One region of the Pseudomonas sp. KB-10 genome, then DNA from elsewhere that is predicted to be linked to it. Evidence: riboswitches for the same ligand, from Rfam matches in the RefSeq annotation. Region 1 holds a riboswitch; each other region holds the start of a gene.
The links. A riboswitch is a leader RNA that binds a small molecule or an ion and turns the genes downstream of it on or off. The one in region 1 is predicted to bind cobalamin.
Positions count from the first base shown of each region.

Region 2: another riboswitch for cobalamin. It lies ahead of cobO (cob(I)yrinic acid a,c-diamide adenosyltransferase); the one in region 1 lies ahead of DXK50_RS19320 (energy-coupling factor ABC transporter permease).
Region 3: another riboswitch for cobalamin. It lies ahead of cobG (precorrin-3B synthase); the one in region 1 lies ahead of DXK50_RS19320 (energy-coupling factor ABC transporter permease).

Region 1 is NZ_QYYB01000007.1:211,752-218,295, forward strand. Features, by position in the region: gene DXK50_RS19305 (threonine dehydratase) at 1-100, shown strand, start outside; gene DXK50_RS19310 (hypothetical protein) at 102-908, opposite strand; gene amn (AMP nucleosidase) at 1,017-2,489, opposite strand; gene DXK50_RS19320 (energy-coupling factor ABC transporter permease) at 2,586-3,269, opposite strand; cobalamin riboswitch at 3,322-3,525, opposite strand; gene DXK50_RS19325 (acyl-CoA dehydrogenase family protein) at 3,649-5,298, opposite strand; gene DXK50_RS19330 (TetR/AcrR family transcriptional regulator) at 5,295-5,936, opposite strand; gene DXK50_RS19335 (hybrid sensor histidine kinase/response regulator) at 6,180-6,544, opposite strand, start outside.
Region 2 is NZ_QYYB01000003.1:419,583-426,126, reverse strand. Features, by position in the region: gene cbiB (adenosylcobinamide-phosphate synthase CbiB) at 1-715, opposite strand, end outside; gene bluB (5,6-dimethylbenzimidazole synthase) at 719-1,372, opposite strand; gene DXK50_RS10555 (cobyrinate a,c-diamide synthase) at 1,369-2,661, opposite strand; gene cobO (cob(I)yrinic acid a,c-diamide adenosyltransferase) at 2,661-3,272, opposite strand; cobalamin riboswitch at 3,457-3,812, opposite strand; gene DXK50_RS10545 (hypothetical protein) at 3,851-4,171, opposite strand; gene DXK50_RS10540 (C40 family peptidase) at 4,178-4,702, opposite strand; gene DXK50_RS10535 (C40 family peptidase) at 4,787-5,407, opposite strand; gene DXK50_RS10530 (molybdopterin molybdotransferase MoeA) at 5,555-6,544, opposite strand, start outside.
Region 3 is NZ_QYYB01000001.1:924,342-930,885, forward strand. Features, by position in the region: gene cobJ (precorrin-3B C(17)-methyltransferase) at 1-1,322, opposite strand, end outside; gene DXK50_RS04295 (precorrin-2 C(20)-methyltransferase) at 1,550-2,290, opposite strand; gene DXK50_RS04300 (precorrin-8X methylmutase) at 2,290-2,916, opposite strand; gene cobG (precorrin-3B synthase) at 2,909-4,222, opposite strand; cobalamin riboswitch at 4,316-4,507, opposite strand; gene cbiE (precorrin-6y C5,15-methyltransferase (decarboxylating) subunit CbiE) at 4,564-5,766, shown strand; gene DXK50_RS04315 (cobalt-precorrin-6A reductase) at 5,763-6,488, shown strand.

The DNA.
Region 1 (6,544 bases):
CAACGCCGGCCAGCGTGTTGCCGTGGTGCTCAGCGGCGCCAACATCGACCGGCTGGCGCTGGCCGACCTGCTGCGTGACGAAGCACCAGCCGCAGCCTGACTCAGGCCAGCGGCAGAGGCTCGGCAGGCAGCCGTCCGGGCGTCTGCCGTAACCGGCGCGAAACGCCCCATTCCGCAGCGATCAGAGCCAGCAGCAGACCAAGCTGAATCAGCAATGCGATATAGAACGGCTTGAACACATGGCCGATCTGCCGCTTGAGCAGGCCGAGGAGGAACTCGGCCTGAAAGAGCTGCTCGATACGCGCATCCAGCACCTGATTCAGCACCTTCTCGTTGAGCCCGCTGTAACGGGCGGTTTTCTCCACTGCCATCTCGCCTATCGCCTTGCCCAGCAGACTGGCACGCAGCCGGTCGAGCAGGTCGAAGGCGATGCGTTCAGTGGTCGAGGCTTCGGCGCGCTCGCCAGCTTCTTGCAGCCGCTCACGATGGACGTAGTCCAGCGCCAGCTGCTTGAGCAGCGTCTGCACACTGACATCACGCACGGCCAATAGTCCCTGCTCCTGCGCCTCGACATAGGCCTGGAAGTCGCTCCAGATATCGTCGGCCAGTGCCTGCACCAGAGGCGCATAGCTATCGAGATGGCGATTGATCTGCTGCTGGCTGCCGTACAACAGCCCACCCTGGACGCCGAGAAAACCTCCGGCCAGGGGCAGCAGCAGAAAGTAGAGTTTGAGCAGCCAGTGGTGCCAGCGCTTGTTACGTGCCAGCCAGCCCAACCGGTGCAGCTTGAACGCCAGCAACAGGCCAGCAACCGCGCCAAGCAGAAGCGCCAGACCGGTGTAGAGAAAAAGATTGAAGAAACTGAAGGGTTCCCACAGTGCCGTGAGCAGCAGACGTGCCTGCTCCATGCCTATCGCCTCGTTCGTCCATGACGGGCGCGAGTGTAAACCAGAACACTGCAGCCTAACGCCAGGGCGTGACCGGACTGTGCGTCAGGCCACACCCACCTCAGACGCTCAACGGAACGGTGGCTCGTCGAAGCTGCGCAACTTGCGCGAATGCAGCGAGTTAAGCTGACTGCGCATCAGCTCCAACGCCGCGATGCCGATATGCAGGTGCTGAGTCACCGCACGTTCGTAGAAGGCGCCCGCCGCGCCTGGCAGCTTGATCTCACTGTGCAGGGGTTTGTCCGACACGCACAGCAGCGTGCCGTAGGGCACCCGTAGGCGATAGCCTTGCGCGGCGATGGTGCCGCTTTCCATGTCCACCGCCACCGCACGCGACAGATTGATCAGCGGCCGCTCCTGAGCCCAGCGCAGCTCCCAGTTGCGATCGTCGTAGGTCAGCACGGTGCCGGTACGCAGGCGCTTTTTCAGCTCGTCACCCTCTTCACCGGTGACCAGCTTGGCGGCTTCCTGCAGCGCCTGCTGCACCTCGGCCAGCGCCGGCAGCGGGATGTGCGGCGGCAGCACGCGGTCAAGAATTCCGTCGCGGCGCATATAGGCGTGGGCCAGCACGTAATCGCCGATGGTCTGCGACTGCCGCAGGCCGCCGCAGTGACCGATCATCAGCCAGCAATGCGGGCGCAGCACGGCGAGGTGATCGGTAATGTTCTTGGCATTGGACGGACCGACGCCGATATTGACCAGGGTGATGCCATGGCCGTCATCCGCCTGCAGATGGTAGGCCGGCATCTGGTAGCGGTGCCAGACCACGTTCTCGATGATCGCCTGCATCTCGCCCTCGGCCATGCCGCGCTCGACCACCACGTTGCCCGGCAGCACCATACGGGTGAAGCGCGAGTCACCCACCAGCATATCCAGGCCATGGCGGATGAACTGGTCGACGTAGCGGTGGTAGTTGGTCAGCAGAATCCACGGCTGCACGTGGCTCCAATCGCTGCCGGTGTAGTGCTGTATGCGCTTGAGAGAAAAATCGGTACGCGCTGCGTCGAACAGAGCCAGCGGCAACGGGTCGATATTCTCCCAGTCATACAGGCCATCGGCGGTGCCGTCGGTGGCGGCAGACAGATCGGTGCTGGGGAACACTCGCGCCAGCTCGGCAGCGGTCACGCCACTGCCGGCCAGCTCGTCACCGCCCTCGACCACGTAGGGGTAGGGAATATTCTGCTGGCTGCGGCCGACTTCCACACGCAGGGTGAAGTCGTTCATCAGAGGACGCAGCTGCTCCAGCAGGTATTTGCGAAAGGCAGCCGGCTGGGTCACGGTGATCGCGTAGGTACCCGGAACCTGCACCTTGGCGTAGGCACGTACGGTGGTCGGCACCTCGCCCTGGCACAGGTAGGTCAGGCGCAATTCGGGATAGCGGAACAGGCAGTGCTCGCTGGCGTCCGGGCGGATGCGCTCCTTGAGGTAGCGCTTGAGTGCGTGACTCAGGGCGCCAGTGGCTTCCTGGTGCAACGCGGCGAGGCGGTCGACCGCCTCTTCGGGAGTGTGGGCAATGATGAAATCATCTGAGCAGGCTTTCACGGCGCATCTTCCTGACTGAACGTACGCGCCTATCTTGCCTGCATCCTTGTGGCAAAACATAGCGTGGCGACCGGCAATTCGGTCGCCACGCTGTCATCAGACGGCAGCCTGATGCAGGCGCGCGTTGAACAGCGGCCCCTGGCTGAAACGCGACAGCGCCTTGGCTGCGGCCAGCACGCCAAGATCGATCAGCGGCTCGATCAGGATCACGCTCATGTAGGCCAGGCCGAAGCTGCCCACGGCGGCCAGGTTGTCACTGGTGAAGCCGTGACCGTAAAAGGCCCAGAACGCGACCCAGGCAACGATGCCGCCCTGATAGGCAGTCGACAGCGCCAGCGCCTGCTTGTAAGAGAGATCGACGTAGGCGGTACCCGGAGCGACGATACGCTTGGCCAACAGACTGATGCCCCACAGCGGAATCAACAGGGTGGTGACGTTCATGCCGTACTGCGGCAAATCGAACTGGGCGAACAGCAGGCCCTGCAGCAGCAGACCTGCGGCCAGACCGATGGCGGTGGCGCCGGCGCCGAACAGCAGCAGCAGGGTCGAGCCAAGAATCAGGTGTACTTCGGAAACACCCACGGGGTGATGCGGCAATACCTCGAAGAAGCAGAATACCAGCGCGGTGGTCAGCAGGCTGCGCAGCGCCAGCGCGGTGACGCCGCCGTTGTCGCGGATGGCATCGCGCGCCAGTTTGGCGGTCAGGCCGAAGGCAGCGACCGCCGTTGCGTAACTGAGGAAAATCTTGGCGCCTTCGACGACGCCCGGTTCGATATGCATGCAAGTTCCTTGGCCGCGCCCACCGCGCGACGATTCGGATGAAGGATGGGCGAAACGCCCGTTGCCGATGGCAGGTCTCCTGGCTCACGGCTTGGCACTTCGCCCGCCTTCCCGACCGAAGTCAGTGGCATGAGGGGCTTCGTTCGCCGCTTACAGTTGCGGGGGCAGCCAGGGCATTGGCAAGATTCACCGCACCCTGTTCCCTTTTCATCCGCGTCACGACTGTGAACGCAGAACCATCGGCCGCCAGATTACCCGCCCGTCTGGCTAAAAAACAGCGGCCAGACTGATCGTCTCAGTCCTCTTCGCACGCACAGTTGTTCCCAAAAGAAAATCGGCTGAAAAAAACCAACTCCCCTGGTAAAAGATCGCTGCCACATCAAAGCAGATGCGGCGTGCTACGCGCCAGCAGCGCTTCGACGTCGATGCCGCGCGGCAGCGTGCCGTAGACGCGGCCGCGGCCCTCCAGGCGGCTGGCGATAAAGGCGTCGCTGACCAAGCTGTTGCCAGCTTCCAGCAACAGCTTGGCCTGCAGTGCCACAGCCATGTCCTCGGTGAGCTGACGGGCGCGGTATTGAACGTCAGCGGTGTCGCTGAAATCAGCCTTGAGCCTTTGGATATGCGCCTTGAGACGGGCATCGCCATGGCCATCGCCCAGTTCGGTGAACAATGCGTCGAGCACGCCGGGCTCCTTGGACAGGGCGCGCAGCACGTCCAGGCACTGTACGTTGCCTGAACCTTCCCAGATCGAGTTGACCGGCGCCTCACGATACAGACGCGGCATGATGGTTTCCTCGACGTAGCCGGCGCCGCCCATGCATTCACTGGCCTCGTAGATCATTTCCGGGGCGCGCTTGCAGATCCAGTACTTGCCCACGGCGGTGACCAGGCGGGCGAACTTGTCTTCCTGCTCGTCATGCAGATGATCGAGCGCGCGGCCCATGCGCATGCACAGCGCCAGCGCGGCTTCGCTCTCCAGCGCCAGGTCGGCCAGGACGTTCTGCATCAACGGCTGGTCGGCGAGGATCTTGCCGCCCACCTGGCGATGCGCGCAGTGGTGCGCGGCCTGGGTCAACGCCTGGCGCATCAGGCTGCTGGAACCGACCATGCAGTCGAAGCGGGTCATGGCCACCATCTCGATGATGGTGGGCACGCCGCGCCCTTCCTCGCCGAGCATCCAGGCGAAGGCGCCGCGGTATTCCACCTCGCTGGAGGCGTTGGCCCAGTTGCCCAGCTTGTTCTTCAGGCGCTGGATGTAGAACGCGTTGCGCGTGCCGTCCGGGCGGTGACGCGGCAGCAGGAAGCAGCTCAACCCCTTGTCGGTGTAGGCAAGGGTGAGGAAGGCGTCGCACATCGGGGCCGAGCAGAACCACTTGTGGCCGACCAGCTCGTAGCCCTGCCCCGGCCCGCCGAGACCGATGGCATAGGCGCGAGTAGTGTTGGCGCGCACGTCGGTGCCGCCCTGCTTCTCGGTCATGGCCATGCCGATGGTGACGCCGGCCTTCTGCTCCATCGGCAGATTGCGCGGGTCGTACTCGGTGGCAAGTATCTTCGGCAGCCACTGCTCGGCGATATTGGGCTGCAGGCGAATGGCGGGCACTGCGGCGAAGGTCATGGTCAGCGGGCAACCGCTGGCGGACTCGGCCTGGCTGTGCAGATAGGAAAGCCCGGCGCGGGCAACATGGGCACCGGCGCGCGGGTCGGTCCAGGGCAGCGACGGCAGGCCCTGCTCGATGGCTGTGCGCATCAGCTCGTGATAGGCCGGGTGGAATTCCACCAGGTCGATGCGGTTGCCGTAGCGGTCATGGCTCTTGAACACCGGCTTGTTCTCGTTGGCGAGAAAGCCCGCCTGCATCAGCGCGCCACCGGCCAATGCACCGTAGGTACTCAAACGCTCGTCGGCCCAGCCGCCATCGTAGCGGCGCACCCACTCCTGCAGTGGCAGATCGAGACGGTAGAGGTTGGCGCCGTCGAGGCTGGGCACCTGGTTGAACACCTCATGGGTTTCGGCGTGCAGACTGGGTTTCATCGGTTTGACTCCTTGGCGCCCACGGCGCGCAGGCAGAAGGTGACGAGGCTGGCGCTGACCTGCGCCAGTTGCAGAGTGGGTCTACCCGCTTCGCGAGCGGCGCGGGCAGGCGGCGACAGCGGTCCGACCAGAGCCTCGGCAATGGCGCCGACCAGGCAGGCCGCCACCAGGCCGATCTGCTCGACACGAAACTCACCAGCGCCGACGCCCTCCTCCAGCAGATCGCTGAACAGCTCGGCGTAGGCTTCACGATAGAGCAGGCGTTGCTCGTCGACCTCTGGATCGACAGGCTCGGCGATCAAGGCGAAGGCCAGACGGCGGCTATGCCAGGCGCGGGCAGCGAATTGTTCCAGACCAAGGCGCAGACGTGCGCTGGCAGTTCCCGGCCCACGCAAGGCAGCAGCCAGGGCATCCACTTCACGCTGACTGGCCGCGGCGAAGACTTCGGCAGCCAGTTCACCCTTGCTGCGAAAGTGCCGGTACAGGCTACCGGTGGCGATGCCAACGTCGTCGGCCAGCGCCTGCATGGTCAGGGCGGCGAAACCACCGGCACAGACCCTTTCCAGCGCGCAGCCGAGAATGCGCTGGCGCTGGGCCTGGTCGCGGTCGATTCGCGCTTCGGTGATGCGGTAAGCCATGGTCTGAATCCTGATTCACTCTGCAGCAGTGAATCAGGATTCAGATCATGGCTAAAGGGACGATCCGGCCAAATCTGCGGCCGAACAGACATCGGTAGACAGGTTGCGCCGAAGCCATCGATAGCGCGGCAGGACTTGTTGCGGCCAGGTACAAGTACCTGGCCGCAACGACTGCAGACATGGGCCGGTAACAGACCGGCCTGGCCTCCATGGCGGCTTGCACCGCCCTACCCAGGCGCAGCGCTAGGAGACGGCGGGCGGCCGGCACAACACCCAGTCGTGCAGCAATACGCGCAGCTCTTCGAACTTGACCGGCTTGGCCAGGTAATCGCTCATGCCGGCAGCCAGACAGCGCTCGCGGTCGCCGCTGTGGCTGTGCGCTGTGATCGCCAGCACCGGCAATTCAGCGCAACCGGGTAGCGCGCGAATTGCACGACAGGTGGCGAATCCGTCCATAACCGGCATCTGGCAGTCCAGAAGCACGGCGTCGACGCTTTCGCCGCGCAGCAGCTCCAGCGCCTCGGCGCCGTTGTCGGCCGTGCGCACGCGGTAGCCCAGCTTTAGCAGCATGCCGCGCGTTACCAACTGGTTGATTGCGTTGTCCTCGA
Region 2 (6,544 bases), on a different contig from region 1:
CCATCACCGGGCCAGCATTGGGACTGTCCCACAACGGTGCCTGCCGGCGCCAGCAGCGCAGCGCCAGAAGGGTATTCCCGAGCAGCGCATAGGTCAGCGCCACCAGGCGCGCCGGGATGTAATTGAGTAGGTCATCGATCTTCGCCGCCGCCCAGCCGAAGCGCTCGAAGCGCTCGTTGCGATAGCCCCACATGGCGTCCAGGGTGTTGCTCAGGCGGTACAGCACCACGCCGGGCGCACCGGCGACGATGAACCAGAACAAGGCAGCGAATACCGCATCGGAACCGTTCTCCAGCACCGACTCGGTACCGGCGCGGGCCACGCCGGTGGCGTCCAGCTCGGCGGTGTTGCGGCTGACCATCCAGCCGACCCGCTCGCGTGCCAGTTGCAGATCACCCAGACGCAGCGCGCGGGCCACCGGCTGCGCGTGCTCGTAAAGACTGCGCAGGCCAATGGCGAAATACAGGGCGAAGATCTCCACCGCCCAGCCCAACCCGCTGATCTGCACCAGCAGCCAGGTGAGCAGAGTCAGCGGCAGTACTGCCAGGCACCAGGCGGTGACACCATGGCTGCGCCAGCCACCACCGGCCGGGTTGAAACGCTGCTCCAGGCAATCGGCCAGGCGCCCGAAGGCCACCAGCGGATGCGCGCGGCGTGGCTCGCCCAGCACGGCGTCCAGCGCCACACCGGCGCAGGTGATCAGCGCCAGGCTCATCGTTCAGTCACCCTGCACTCCCCATCGATTCTCGAACAGCAGCTCGCTCAGCGGTCGAGGCGAGGCCCAGCCCTCTTGCACCAGCATGGGTTTTTCATAGAAGGCATCCACCGGCCCCAGACACAGCAGCGCCACCGGCTTGCTGCCGGCCGGCATGGCCAGCAGCTCGGCCAGCGCTGCGGGATCGAACAGCGACACCCAGCCCAGCCCCAGACCTTCGGCGCGCGCGGCCAGCCACAGATTCTGAATCGCGCAGGCCACCGAGGCCATATCCATTTCCGGCAGCGTGCGTCGCCCGAAGACATGTGCCTCGCGTCCGTCCATCAGCGCCACCGCCAGCAGCTCGGCACAATCGCGGATGCCCTCGACCTTCAGCCGCATGAATTCGTCGCTGCGCTCGCCCAGGGCCTCCGCGGTGCGTACCCGCTCGGCCTCCACCAGCGCATGAGCCGCCTCGCGCAGTTGCGCATCGCGGATGCGCACAAAGCGCCAGGGCTGCATCAGGCCAACGCTGGGCGCGTGGTGAGCGGCTTCGAGCAGGCGCGCCAGCACCTCCGCCGATACCTCTCCACCGCTGAAATGACGCATGTCGCGGCGCTCGGCGATGGCGCGGTACACCGCTGAGCGCTCCTCGGGGCTGAAGGCGTGCTCGCTCATGGACGCAGCAGCGCGGCGGCTGCCTCCGGGTTGGACGGCAGGTAGAAGTGGATATAGCTGGCGGTCAGTCGCCCCAGGCGATACACCGCCTCGGCCACCGGCTTGCCGTTCGGACAGCGCCCGCGTACCAGCGGCTCGAGCGGGCTGTCCAGGCGCGAGTGATGGTAGCTATGGCCACGCAGCTCGCCCTCCGGCAGCGTCACTTCCTGCAGGGCCAGCGCGGTCAGGCGCGGCTGCAATGCGGCGCTGCCGGCCAGCAGGCCGAGCATACGGCCGCTGGCGCCCTGCTTGTCACGCAGCTCGTGGAGCAGATAGAGCATGCCGCCACATTCGGCGAGCAGCGGCTTGCCGGCCTTATGATGGGCACGGATGGCTGCGGCCATGGCCTGGTTGCCCGCCAGCTCGGCCAGGTACAGCTCGGGGTAGCCGCCAGGCAGATAGAGGCTGTCTACCTCGGGCAGCGCGCTATCGGCCAGCGGCGAGAAATAGCGCAGCTCGGCCCCCAGCCCCTGCAGCAGGTCGAGATTGGCCTGATAGAGGAAGGCGAACGCCGCATCGCGCGCCACGCCAATGCGCACATCCTTCAACAAGGGCGCGAGTTCATTGATATGCGGCGCGGCGAAGCTCACCGCCGGCGGCAGGTCGACATCGGCACTGGCCGCCAGCGCATCGGCGGCGGCGTCCAGGCGCGCATCCAGATCCGCCAGCTCGGCGGCCTGCACCAGGCCCAGATGGCGACTGGGCAGCTCCACCGCGGCGCTGCGCGGCAAGGCGCCGAACCAGCGAATGCTCGGCGGCAGGGCATCGCGCAGGATTTCGCCGTGGCGCGTGCTGGCAACCCGATTGCCGAGCACACCGGCAAAGGGCAGATCGGGCTGGAAGGTGGCCAGGCCATGGGCCAGGGCGCCGAAGGTCTGCGCCATGGCCGCGCCGTCGATCACGCCCAGCACCGGCACGCCGAAATGACGCGCCAGGTCCGCCGCCGAGGGCTTGCCGTCGAACAGGCCCATCACCCCTTCGATGAGGATCAGATCCGCCTCGCCCGCGGCCTGCCACAGCAGGCGACGGCTCTCCGCCTCACCGACCATGGCCAGGTCGAGCTGGTACACCGGCGCGCCGCTGGCACGGGCATGGATCATCGGGTCGAGAAAATCAGGCCCGCACTTGAACACCCGCACGCGTCGTCCCTGGCGCGTATGCAAACGCGCCAGCGCAGCGGTGACGGTGGTCTTGCCCTGGCCGGAAGCCGGGGCGGCGATCAGCAACGCCGGGCAGTGACGTGTCGTCATCAGAATTCGATGCCCTTCTGCGCCTTCACGCCAGACTTGAACGCATGCTTGACCAGGCTCATCTCGGTGACCGTATCGGCCGCCTCGATCATCCCCGGCAAGGCCCCGCGGCCGGTCACCACCACGTGCTGCAGCAGCGGCCGGGCCTCGATATCGGCCAGCACCGCATCCAGTTCGAGGTAACCGTGCTTGAGAGCGATATTCAGCTCATCCAGCACCACCAGGCCGACGGACTCGTCGCTCAGCAAGCGTCGCGCCACGGCCCAGGCTTCCTGCGCCTTGGCAATGTCGCGCTGGCGATCCTGGGTCTCCCAGGTGAAGCCCTCGCCCATCACGTGATAGCTGACTTCCTCGGGAAAACGGCGGAAGAAGGTTTCCTCACCGGTGCTGGCCGCGCCCTTGATGAACTGCACCACCCCGACCCTGATGCCATGACCAAGGGCGCGCGCGACCATGCCGAAGGCGCTGCTGCTCTTGCCCTTGCCGTTGCCGCTGTGCACCAGCAGCAGGCCGTATTCATCCTGGGCCTGGGCGATCTTCTCGTCGATCAGGGCTTTCTTGCGCTGCATGCGCGCCTTGTGGCGGGCGTCGCGTTCGGCGGATTCGCTCATGCTGTGCTCCTGCAAGTCAGGTGCCCGCGTTGCCTGCTTCAGGAACAGTGCGAACGACAATGAAGAATCGCGATGATCCGCGCGACCTCATACAGGCGCCAATGGCTGGTCAGGCGAGCGGAAGGCGGGCAACACCGAGGCCCCGGTAGAACCGGAGCACTGGCCGGACAACGCCCTCCGCGATGCCGTGGAACTGCGACAGGCCGGTCTCCGGGCTCGTGAGCGAACCTGAAAGGTTCGACGCTGCGCCTTCCCGTGCGAATACACAGTGGCCTTGCAGACTGCGTGAAAACTACTGCGCTCGGCCATGCGGCGTTAAAAACAGTCTCAAAATGCTCATTTACAGCTCGTAAACTCCGCTTTCTCGCCTGTTTTTGCCTTACCTGACCTTCGCTCGCTACGTTTTCACACGGTCTGCTTATGCAGCGTTTGACTCACCTACCGTTGCGGGGGCAGCGCCGGCATTGGAACCGGCTTCCCTGTTTCACCCCGGCGCCGTCGATGGAAACGGCGCGGGGCACCTGAAGCAAGGCGCGCAGGGTAGAGGCTGGCAGCCCTGCCCGTCAACGCCGATACCGCTAATGCCGGGGCGTGAAACCCGGCGGCTTGCTGGCCAGCCACTCGACGAAGGTACGCAGGCGCTCATCCGCCAACAGCGCGTCCCGGCTGTTGTAGCTCAGCGCCAGCTCCTTTTCACTGAACAGCCGATGAATCTGGTTATGGCAGGCCCGGCATACCCAGAGCGTGGCGGTAATACGTTCGTGACGGGCAAAGCGCTTTTGCACATAAGCCTTGTCGTGCAGCGCCTTGGGAATCAGATGGTGACGGGTGAGTGCTACAGGCCGCGCGCAAAGCTCGCAGACCTCGGGCTGAGGCGGCAGACGGATAGGCTCGGCCATGGCGCCTCAGGGGTTGCGGGCAAGCTCGGGCGTGATCACCCGCTTGGCATCGAGATAGACGCGCTGCCAGTAAACATTGTCGAGGCTGTCTAGGCGCACGGTACCGCCACTGGATGGCGCATGTACGAAACGCCCTTCGCCGACATAGATACCTGCATGGCTCACGGCGCGCCCGCCATTGGTGGCGAAAAACACCAAGTCACCACTCTGCAAGGCATCGCGGCGCACGCCTGGGGTGCGCATCGCGCTCAACTCACGTGTCGAGCGAGGCAGACTGATACCGGCAGCATCGCGGTAGACGTAGCCGATCAAACCGCTGCAGTCGAAACCACCTTCCGGCGTGTTGCCACCAGAACGATAAGGGGTACCGACAAGCCCCAGAGCGCGGAACAATACGTCTTCGGCGCCGCCCTGATAGGAGGACGAAGAGACCGGTGGCTGGTAGACGGGCTGGGGAGCTGGAGCGCGACCGCTACAGGCGCTCAGCAGCAGGGCGAAAGAAATGAGGACGACGCGGGGCGTGAGGCGCATAAGCGAGGCAATCCAAAGCCTGAATGCGCCCTACTCTGCCGATTGCAGACAAACGGCGCAACCCTGGGGTTACGCCGTGACACATCAATTGTGGCGTTTGGCTGCCACCTGCTCCTCCACCGGAGCCAGCGCAAGAACACGCTTGGCCTGCAGGTAACTGCGGTTCCAGTAGCTGTCGTCAAGGCTGTCGATGCGCACGCCACCGCTGCGGCTGCTGCTGGAATGGATGAACTGGTCATCGCCCAGGTAGATACCGGCGTGGCTGACGCGACCACGACCGCGGTCGTTGAACAGGATCAGATCGCCCGGTTCCAGATCGGCACGCGCAACCTTGGGCGCGTCGAGGTTGATCAGCTCGCGAGTGGAGCGCGGCAGCTCCAGGCCGACTTCCTCACGGAACAGATAACCGACGAAACCGCTGCAATCGAAACCGGACTGCACCGAGGTGCCACCGTAGCGATAGCGCGTACCGATCAGCGAACGCCCGAGATCGAGCAGGCTGTCGGCCAGCTGCGGCATTTCATAGGGCTTGTCGTCGATCAGCGCGCTGATTTCATCATCAGCAGGCTCGGCCTGATGAGAGAGCGGACGAGCAACCGGCTCGACCTTGGCTTCGCTGATCTGCGACTGCGGCGAATGGCCGGCGCAGGCAGCGAGAAAGACTGTCAGTGCAAGAGGCACGAGGGGTGCGAAGCGTTTTAGCATGGGCACGACCGTGTCGGTTGATTTACAAGTCGGCGACTATGCCCTCTATAACGCTCATTTGCAAATTCTATCGCTGGAAATGTGACCCAGTGGTTTTGCCGCGCCATCTAACGCGCCCGGCTGTCGCACAGCCGGACGAATCAGGCACTAGCCGAGAATCTCGCTCAAGGGAATAAAACGCAGCGCGTCCCCTTCGGCCAGCGTGCTGCCCTCCACTACCTCAGCCAGACCTTCGGCCCACGCGGCACTGCGCAGAACGCCAGAACTCTGGTTGGCGTAAGGCACCACACGACCATTCTCCAGGCGTGCGCGTAGGTACTCTCGACGTTTGCCCGGCTTGTTCCAGGTGAACCCCGCCGGCACAACGAAACCCAGAGGTTCGACCCGCTGCACACCAAGGCGACGCAGTATATAAGGACGCGCCAACAGACCGAAGGTGACCAGTGTGGAGGCCGGATTGCCCGGCAGGCCTATCACCGGAACCCCTTGGTAATGGCCGAAAGTCAGCGGCTTGCCCGGCTTTATAGCCAGTTTCCACAGCGCCAACTCGCCCGCCTCACGCAGCGCCAGGCCGAGATAGTCGGCCTCGCCTACCGACACACCGCCCGTGGAAAGAATCAGATCGACCGCGCCCAACGAGCCCAGCGCCTCACGGGTGCGCTGCAGGTCATCGGGCAATATCCCCGCATCCACCACCGCGCAGCCCAGACGCTGCAGCCAGGCGATCAGCAGGCGCCGATTGCTGTTGTAGATCTGCCCTGGACCGAGCGTCCGCCCCGGCTCCACCAGCTCGTCGCCCGTGGACAGCACGGCCACGCGCAAGCGCCGACGCACAGCGAGCTGCGCCGCTCCCAGAGACGCCGCCAACCCAAGCTCGATAGGGCCCAAACACGTACCGGCAGGCAGCACGCACTCTCCCGCGCGAGTTTCCTGACCTTGGTTACGGACGTTCTGCCCGGCTTTCAGCGCCTCGCGAAAATGCACGCACCCGGCTTCATCGACCTCGACGTTCTCCTGCATCTCCACGGTGTCGGCGCCTTCTGGCAATGGCGCACCGGTGAATATACGCGCGCAGGTGCCCGGCTGCAGGGGCTCAGGCGCAGTACCGGCCTGAATACGCTGACTGACCGGCAGCGG
Region 3 (6,544 bases), on a different contig from region 1:
CAGGGCTTGAGGTTATCGGACAGCGAGATCAGGCAGAAGTCATGGCCCAGCGGCGCGCCGGCCTTGGCGGCAGTGGCCAGGGCAGCGGAAACGCCCGGCAGCACCTCCAGCTCGACGCCATGCCAGGCCTCGTTCTGCAGACTTTCCAGCGCCTCCATCACGGCGGCGGCCATGGCGAACACGCCGGGGTCGCCCGAGGAGATCATCACAACGCGGCGACCGCTGGCAGCCAGCTCGAAGGCATGGGCGGCGCGCTGCAGTTCTTCGCGGTTGTCGCTGGGGTGCACGCATTGATCGGCGCGCAGCGGGCCGGCCATCTTCACGTAGGTGTCGTAGCCGAGCAGATCTTCGGCTTCGTCCAGGGCGCGGCGCACGGCCGAGGTCATATGCTCGGCTGCGCCGGGTCCGAGGCCCACCACGCTGAGACGGCCACGGCGCTGGCCCAGGCTCTCGATATCCAGCGGCTGTTCGCCCAGCAGCAGGCGCAGGCCGTTGCCTTGGTGGCATTCGGCAGGCAGTTGGGAGCCGCTGTGGATAAAACGCAGTGGCAGCCTGAGTTCCTGTGCTGCCGCGTGCAGGTCGGCGTTGGCCATCCAGGCTTTGTCCGCGAGCAGAACGGCCAGCGCTTGCGGCGCCAGCTTGGCATCGCTCAGCGCCTGCTGCAGTCGGGTGGCCAGGTCGGCGCTGGGGCGTTCGATCAGCGCAGCGGCAACGCGCGGGTGGATCAACAGTTCGTCCGGTTGCGCCGGGCGCGCCTGTGCGGTGATGTGGATAACCCGACTGGCGGCGTCATCCACCGGCAACTGCGCGGCCTCCAGCCAGGGCGCCTGGCCTTCGATGCGCACGCTTTCGCCGCCGAGCAGGTCGCTGACGAAGCGCTTGCCCTGCTGCAGGTCGGCCAGCGCATAGCCGGTCGGCGGCTCCAGCAGGCAGGTGCCGAAGCGCAGCTCGCCGCTGGTGGTGATGGCCGGCGTCACGCCCAGGTGCGCGGCGATCTCGCGGGCCAGGCGGTTGACTCCGGCCAGGCCACCGAGCAGCGGCACCACGGCGCTGCCGTCCTCGGCCAGGGCCAGCACCGGCGGCTCGGCGCCCTTTTCCGCCAGCAACGCGGCCAGGCTGCGGATGACGATGCCGGCGGCGCACAGCACCACCAGCGGCTGGCCTTCGCGATACAGCGCGCGCAGCTGCTCGCCGAACTCGTCGTAATGGCGCTCGGCGCCATCGACACGGCCGCGCAGACCATGGATCACGGCCTGTGGATAAAGCCCCTTGAGGCGTTGTGCAGTGACCAGCGCGCTGGCGCCGAGGATGACGATATTCATGCGGTAAATCCTGTAGCCCGGATGCAAGCCGGGGAATGGGGCGCGATCCGTGGGAGACGCTTCAGCGGCGACTGTCGCCTCCCACGACGCCCCTGCAAGGATTGCGTAGGGCGCGTGGTGACGGGTTTTCATTCACCCTCTGAACTGTAGGAGCGGCTTCAGCCGCGAAGCGCTTTCGCGGCTGAAGCGGAATGCCGCCCAGCCGCTCCTACAGGGGAAGAGAGTGTTCACCCCCGCCATTTCTGGCCGGGCACCAGAATCATGGAAAAGTACGGCGAATCCATCGGCTCCACCTCGTCCAGCGGCACGATCTTCTGGCTGGCCATGGTGGCGCGCTCGACGTAATGGGCGCGGCCATCCAGGCCCAGCTTACGCAGCACGCGGCGCACCTTGTCGAAGTTGCGCCCGAGCTTCATCACCACGGCGGCCTCGGCGTCGCGCAGGCGCTGTTCCAGTTCGTCTTCCGGCAGCACGCCGGAGAGCACGCTCAAGCTCTGGTTGCGGTACACCAGCGGCGTGCCGAGCACCGAGGCGCAGCCGAGCATCGAGCACACGCCGGGCACCACCTCCACCTCGTAGCGCTCGGCCAGGCGGTCGTGCAGGTACATGTAGGAGCCGTAGAAGAACGGGTCGCCCTCGCAGATCACCGCCACGTCCTGGCCGGCGTCCAGCAGCCGGGCGATCTGCTCGGCGCAGGTGTCGTAGAAGTCGGCGATCACATCCTCGTAGGACAGCGGCGGGGCGAGCTTCTCGGTGGTCACCGGATAGACCAGCGGCAGGCGCTGCTGGGCGGCGTCCAGGTGCTCCTCGATAATGCCGAAGGCGTTACCGCCGTGGCCGGCGTTGTGCTTGGCCTTGGCCACGAAGTAGGCCACCACCGGTGCCGACTGCAGCAGACGCAGGGCCTTGAGGGTAAGCAGCTCGGGGTCGCCGGGGCCGACGCCGAGACCGAGCAGACGACCGGCCATCACTCCACCTCCGAAGCCAGGGCGTTGACCGCGGCCACCGCCATGGCGCTGCCGCCACGGCGGCCACGCACGATCACGTACGGCACGCCGCGGCTGTCTGCGGCCAGGGCATCCTTGGATTCAGCCGCGCCGATAAAACCCACCGGCATGCCGATGATCAGCGCCGGCTTGGGGGCGCCGGCGTCGAGCATTTCCAGCAGGTAGAACAGCGCGGTGGGGGCATTGCCGATCACCACCATGCTGCCTTCGAGATGTTCGCGCCAGTGCTCCAGGGCCACCGCTGAGCGGGTGTTGCCCAGTTCGCGCGCCAGCTCCGGCACGCCGGCGTCGTGCAGGGTGCAGATCACTGGGTTGTTCGCCGGCAGGCGCGGGCGGGTGATGCCCTCGGCGACCATGCGCGCATCGCAGAGAATCGGCGCGCCGGCCAGCAGCGCGGCGCGGCCGGCGGCGCCGGCACCGGCGGAGAAGCGCAGATCCTCCACCACATCGACCATGCCGCAGGCGTGAATCACCCGCACGGCGAGCTTTTCCAGGTCGGCGGGAATGCCGTCGAGATTGGCCTCGGCGCGGATGGTGGCGAAGGAGCGGCGGTAGATTTCCTGGCCGTCGCGGATGTAATCAAGCATCGGGTGTTCCTGCGGGGTGTTGGCGGGCGAACCAGGCGCCGGCCTCGTCGATGGTCATGGCCGGCGCCAGCAGACGGCCTAAACCGGGCGTCTCGGGCGTGCGTTGGTAGAGCTGGTAGTGGTCGGGCGTGCTGGCCAGCAGGGTGTAGGGCTGCACCCGCGCGCTGGCGCAGCTGCGCGGGCAGGCGCTGAGATGTACCTGTGGTCGGGCGCCGCTTTCGCGCAGCAGCTCGGCCAGATGCAGGGCGTGGTGCTTGCTGTCGGCCAAACCGCGGGCGCAGGCGGCCGAACCGGTGCAGGCGACCAGGCCGAGCAGCGGCTCGTCGGCCTGGGTCAGCAGGCCCAGCTGGTCCAGCTCAGCCAGCAGCTCGCTGGCGCGGATTTCGGCGACGTTGCCCAGTAGCAGACCCTGCCAGGGTGTCAGGCGCAGTTCGCCGTCGCCATGGCGCTCGCTCAGCTCGGCCAGCGTGGTCAGTTGTTCGGCGTGCAAGCGGCCCAGTTGGGCGCCAGCGGCTACCATGCACAGGCCGCTTTGCGCCTGTGGATAAATGCCAGCTGGGGCGCGTCCGACGCTATCAGTCGGCTGCCAGGTGGCCGGTGCCGGCTGCAGAGGGAGATCCAGTCGGGTCTGCAGGCGTTGCAGCAGGTCGGCTGCCGAATTGTGCGTCAGCAGTTGGCGCATGCGCGTCTGCGCTGAGGTGGTGAGCTCGAGGAACAGCAGCAGGAGCTGGCGCACCAGCTCGACTGCTTGAGTCGCCTCGACTCTCGCCAGTGGTGCGTCGCCGGGGCAGCCGGCCAGGCCCAGAACGAGATGGCGTTCGTCCTCGGCGGCCAGCCACAGGTCGTGGGGGTGTTCACGCATGGCCAGGGCTTCACCGCCGTCCAGTTGCAGGGCGAACTTGGGCGACAGGGCATGCAGCGCCGGGGTGTCCTGCAGCAGGTCGAGCAACTGGCTGGCCAGCGGGCGCACATCCATCCGCATATGCGGATCGAGGCCGGCGGCAGGGCTGAGCAGCAGGTTGCGCACATCGTCGGCGGCGGCCACGCGTGGGCCAAGGCCAGCGCCGAGCAGCGCGTCGACCAGCGTGCTTTCCTGGCCGGGCAGGACGCCGCGAATCTGCAGGTTGCTGCGGTTGGTCAGCTCCAGCACGCCGCTTGCGCAGTGCCTGGCCGCCTCGGCAATCACGCGCGCCTGGGCGCTGCGCAGCACCCCGCCGGGCAGCTTGATGCGGCAGATGCCGCCATCCAGCGCGGGGACGATGCGCTGCAGGCCGGGGCAGGCGGAAGGACGAATGGAGGCGTTCAAACGGTCACCTGTGACTAACGACGCGGCGACCGAACCAGCGAAATCCCATAGGGGACTCCATGGCATCGGTACACCCCGCCCGATGTTGGCACTCGCGACCAGCGTTCGTCGGCAGGTCTCCTGGCTGACAGGTCATGATCCGCTGCGCCTTCCCGGTTACCCAGTGGCCGATTGCATTGGACTCGCTGTTTACAGTTGCGGGGGCAGCTCGGTCGCGATCAGAGATCGCTCCGGATTCCCTCTTAGGCCCGTTTTATAGGGGGCACCGACGAAGGCTGTATTATGCCCGCTTTGCCCGGCGTCGCGACACGCGCCCTGTCGGCTACTTGCGAGGAAGGTGGATGAAACCCTGGTTGACCCTGGTCGGCATCGGCGAAGACGGCTACCCCGGCCTGGGCAAGGCCGCGCGCCGCGCGCTGCTGGCGGCTGCGCGCATCGTCGGCGCGCCGCGCCAGCTGGCGCTGCTGCCGCGGTGCATCGGTGGTGAGCGGGAAACCTGGCCCAGCCCCTTCGATCTCGAGCCGCTGCTGGCGCGGCGTGGCGAGGCCGTGTGCGTGCTGGCCAGCGGCGATCCGATGTTCTACGGCGTCGGCGCCAGCCTGGCGCGCCGGGTGCCGGCCGACGAGTTGCAGGTACTGCCGGCGCCATCCTCGGTGTCGCTGGCGGCGGCGCGTCTGGGCTGGCCGCTGCAGGGGGTTGAGGTGGTCTCCTTGGTCGGCCGGCCGCTGGCCACGCTCAACGCCCGGCTGTTTCCCGGCGTGCGCCTGTTGGTGCTGAGTGCCGATGGCGACACGCCCGCACAGGTTGCCGCAACGCTGCGCGCCCGTGGTTTCGGTACCAGCCGCCTGACCCTGCTGGAACACCTTGGCGGGCCGGAGGAGCGCCGAGTCGATGGTCTGGCCGAAAGCTGGAGCCTGCCGCGCGGCGCCGACCTCAACCTGCTGGCGGTGGAATGCCTGGCCGACGCCGGTGCGCAACTGCTGCCGCCGACCTGCGGCCTGCCGGACGACGCCTACCGCCACGACGGCCAGTTGACCAAGCGTGACGTGCGTGCGGTGACCCTGGCGCGCCTGGCGCCGCTGCCCGGCGAGCTGCTGTGGGATGTCGGCGCCGGCTGTGGCTCCATCGGCATCGAATGGATGCGCGCGCACCCGGCCTGCCGTGCCATCGCCGTCGAGGCCAATGAGGGCCGTCAGGATCATATCCGCCACAATCGCGATGCCCTCGGCGTACCCGGGCTGCAACTGGTCGCCGGGCATGCGCCCGAGGCGCTGGACGGCTTGCCGGCGCCGGATGCCATTTTTATCGGCGGCGGCGTCACCGTACCCGGTGTGCTGGATGATTGCTGGGCCGCGCTCAAGCCCGGTGGCCGCCTGCTGGCCAATGCCGTGACCATTCAGAGCGAGGCGGCGCTGGTGGCCTTCCGCGAACGGCAGGGTGGCGAGCTGCTGCGGCTCACTGTGGCCCAGGCGCAGCCGCTGGGCGGCTTCGACACCTGGCGCGCGGCGCTGCCTATCACCCTGCTGGCGGTGCGCAAACCGTGAGCGCGCGACTCCTGCTGCTCGGCGGCACCACCGAGGCGCTGCGCCTGGCCCGTCGCCTCGGACCGGAAACCGTCTACAGCCTGGCCGGCCTCGGCCGGGTGCCGGACGACCTGGCCTGCCGCGTGCGCGTCGGTGGCTTTGGCGGTGCCGAGGGCCTGGCGGCCTTTATCGCCGAAGAAGGCATCGAGGTGCTGCTGGATCTGACCCACCCCTATGCCGCGCAGATCAGCCATAACGCCGCCCGCGCCGCCGAGATCGCCGGCGTGCCCTGCTGGGCCCTGCGCCGCCCCGGCTGGCAGCCGGGCGCGGGCGACGACTGGCGCGAGGTGGATGGCTGGGATGAACTGACCCGCGCGTTGGCGCCGTTCCAGCGGCCGTTTTTCACCTCCGGCCGTGAGCCGCTGGCACATTTGCACGAGATACCCGAGCACCAGCACTGGACGGTGCGCTGCCTGCAGAGCGAACCGGCGCCGCCGCGCGCCGAGATCCTCGGCGCGCGCGGACCGTTCTCGCTGGACGAGGAGCGTGCACTGTTCGCCCGTATCCGCTGCGACGTGTTGATCAGCAAGAACAGCGGCAGCGCCTCCACCGAACCCAAGCTGCAGGTCGCCCGTGAGCTGGGCCTGCCGGTGCTGCTACTGCGCCGTCCCGAGTTGCCGGCTGTGACGCGCGAGTTCACCGAACCGGACGCCCTGTGGGAGGCGCTGCAGGCTTTCCTGTAGGAGCCCCGCCCCGGGGCGAAGCCTTGCTTTTTCCATTCGTCTGTATTCGCCGCGGG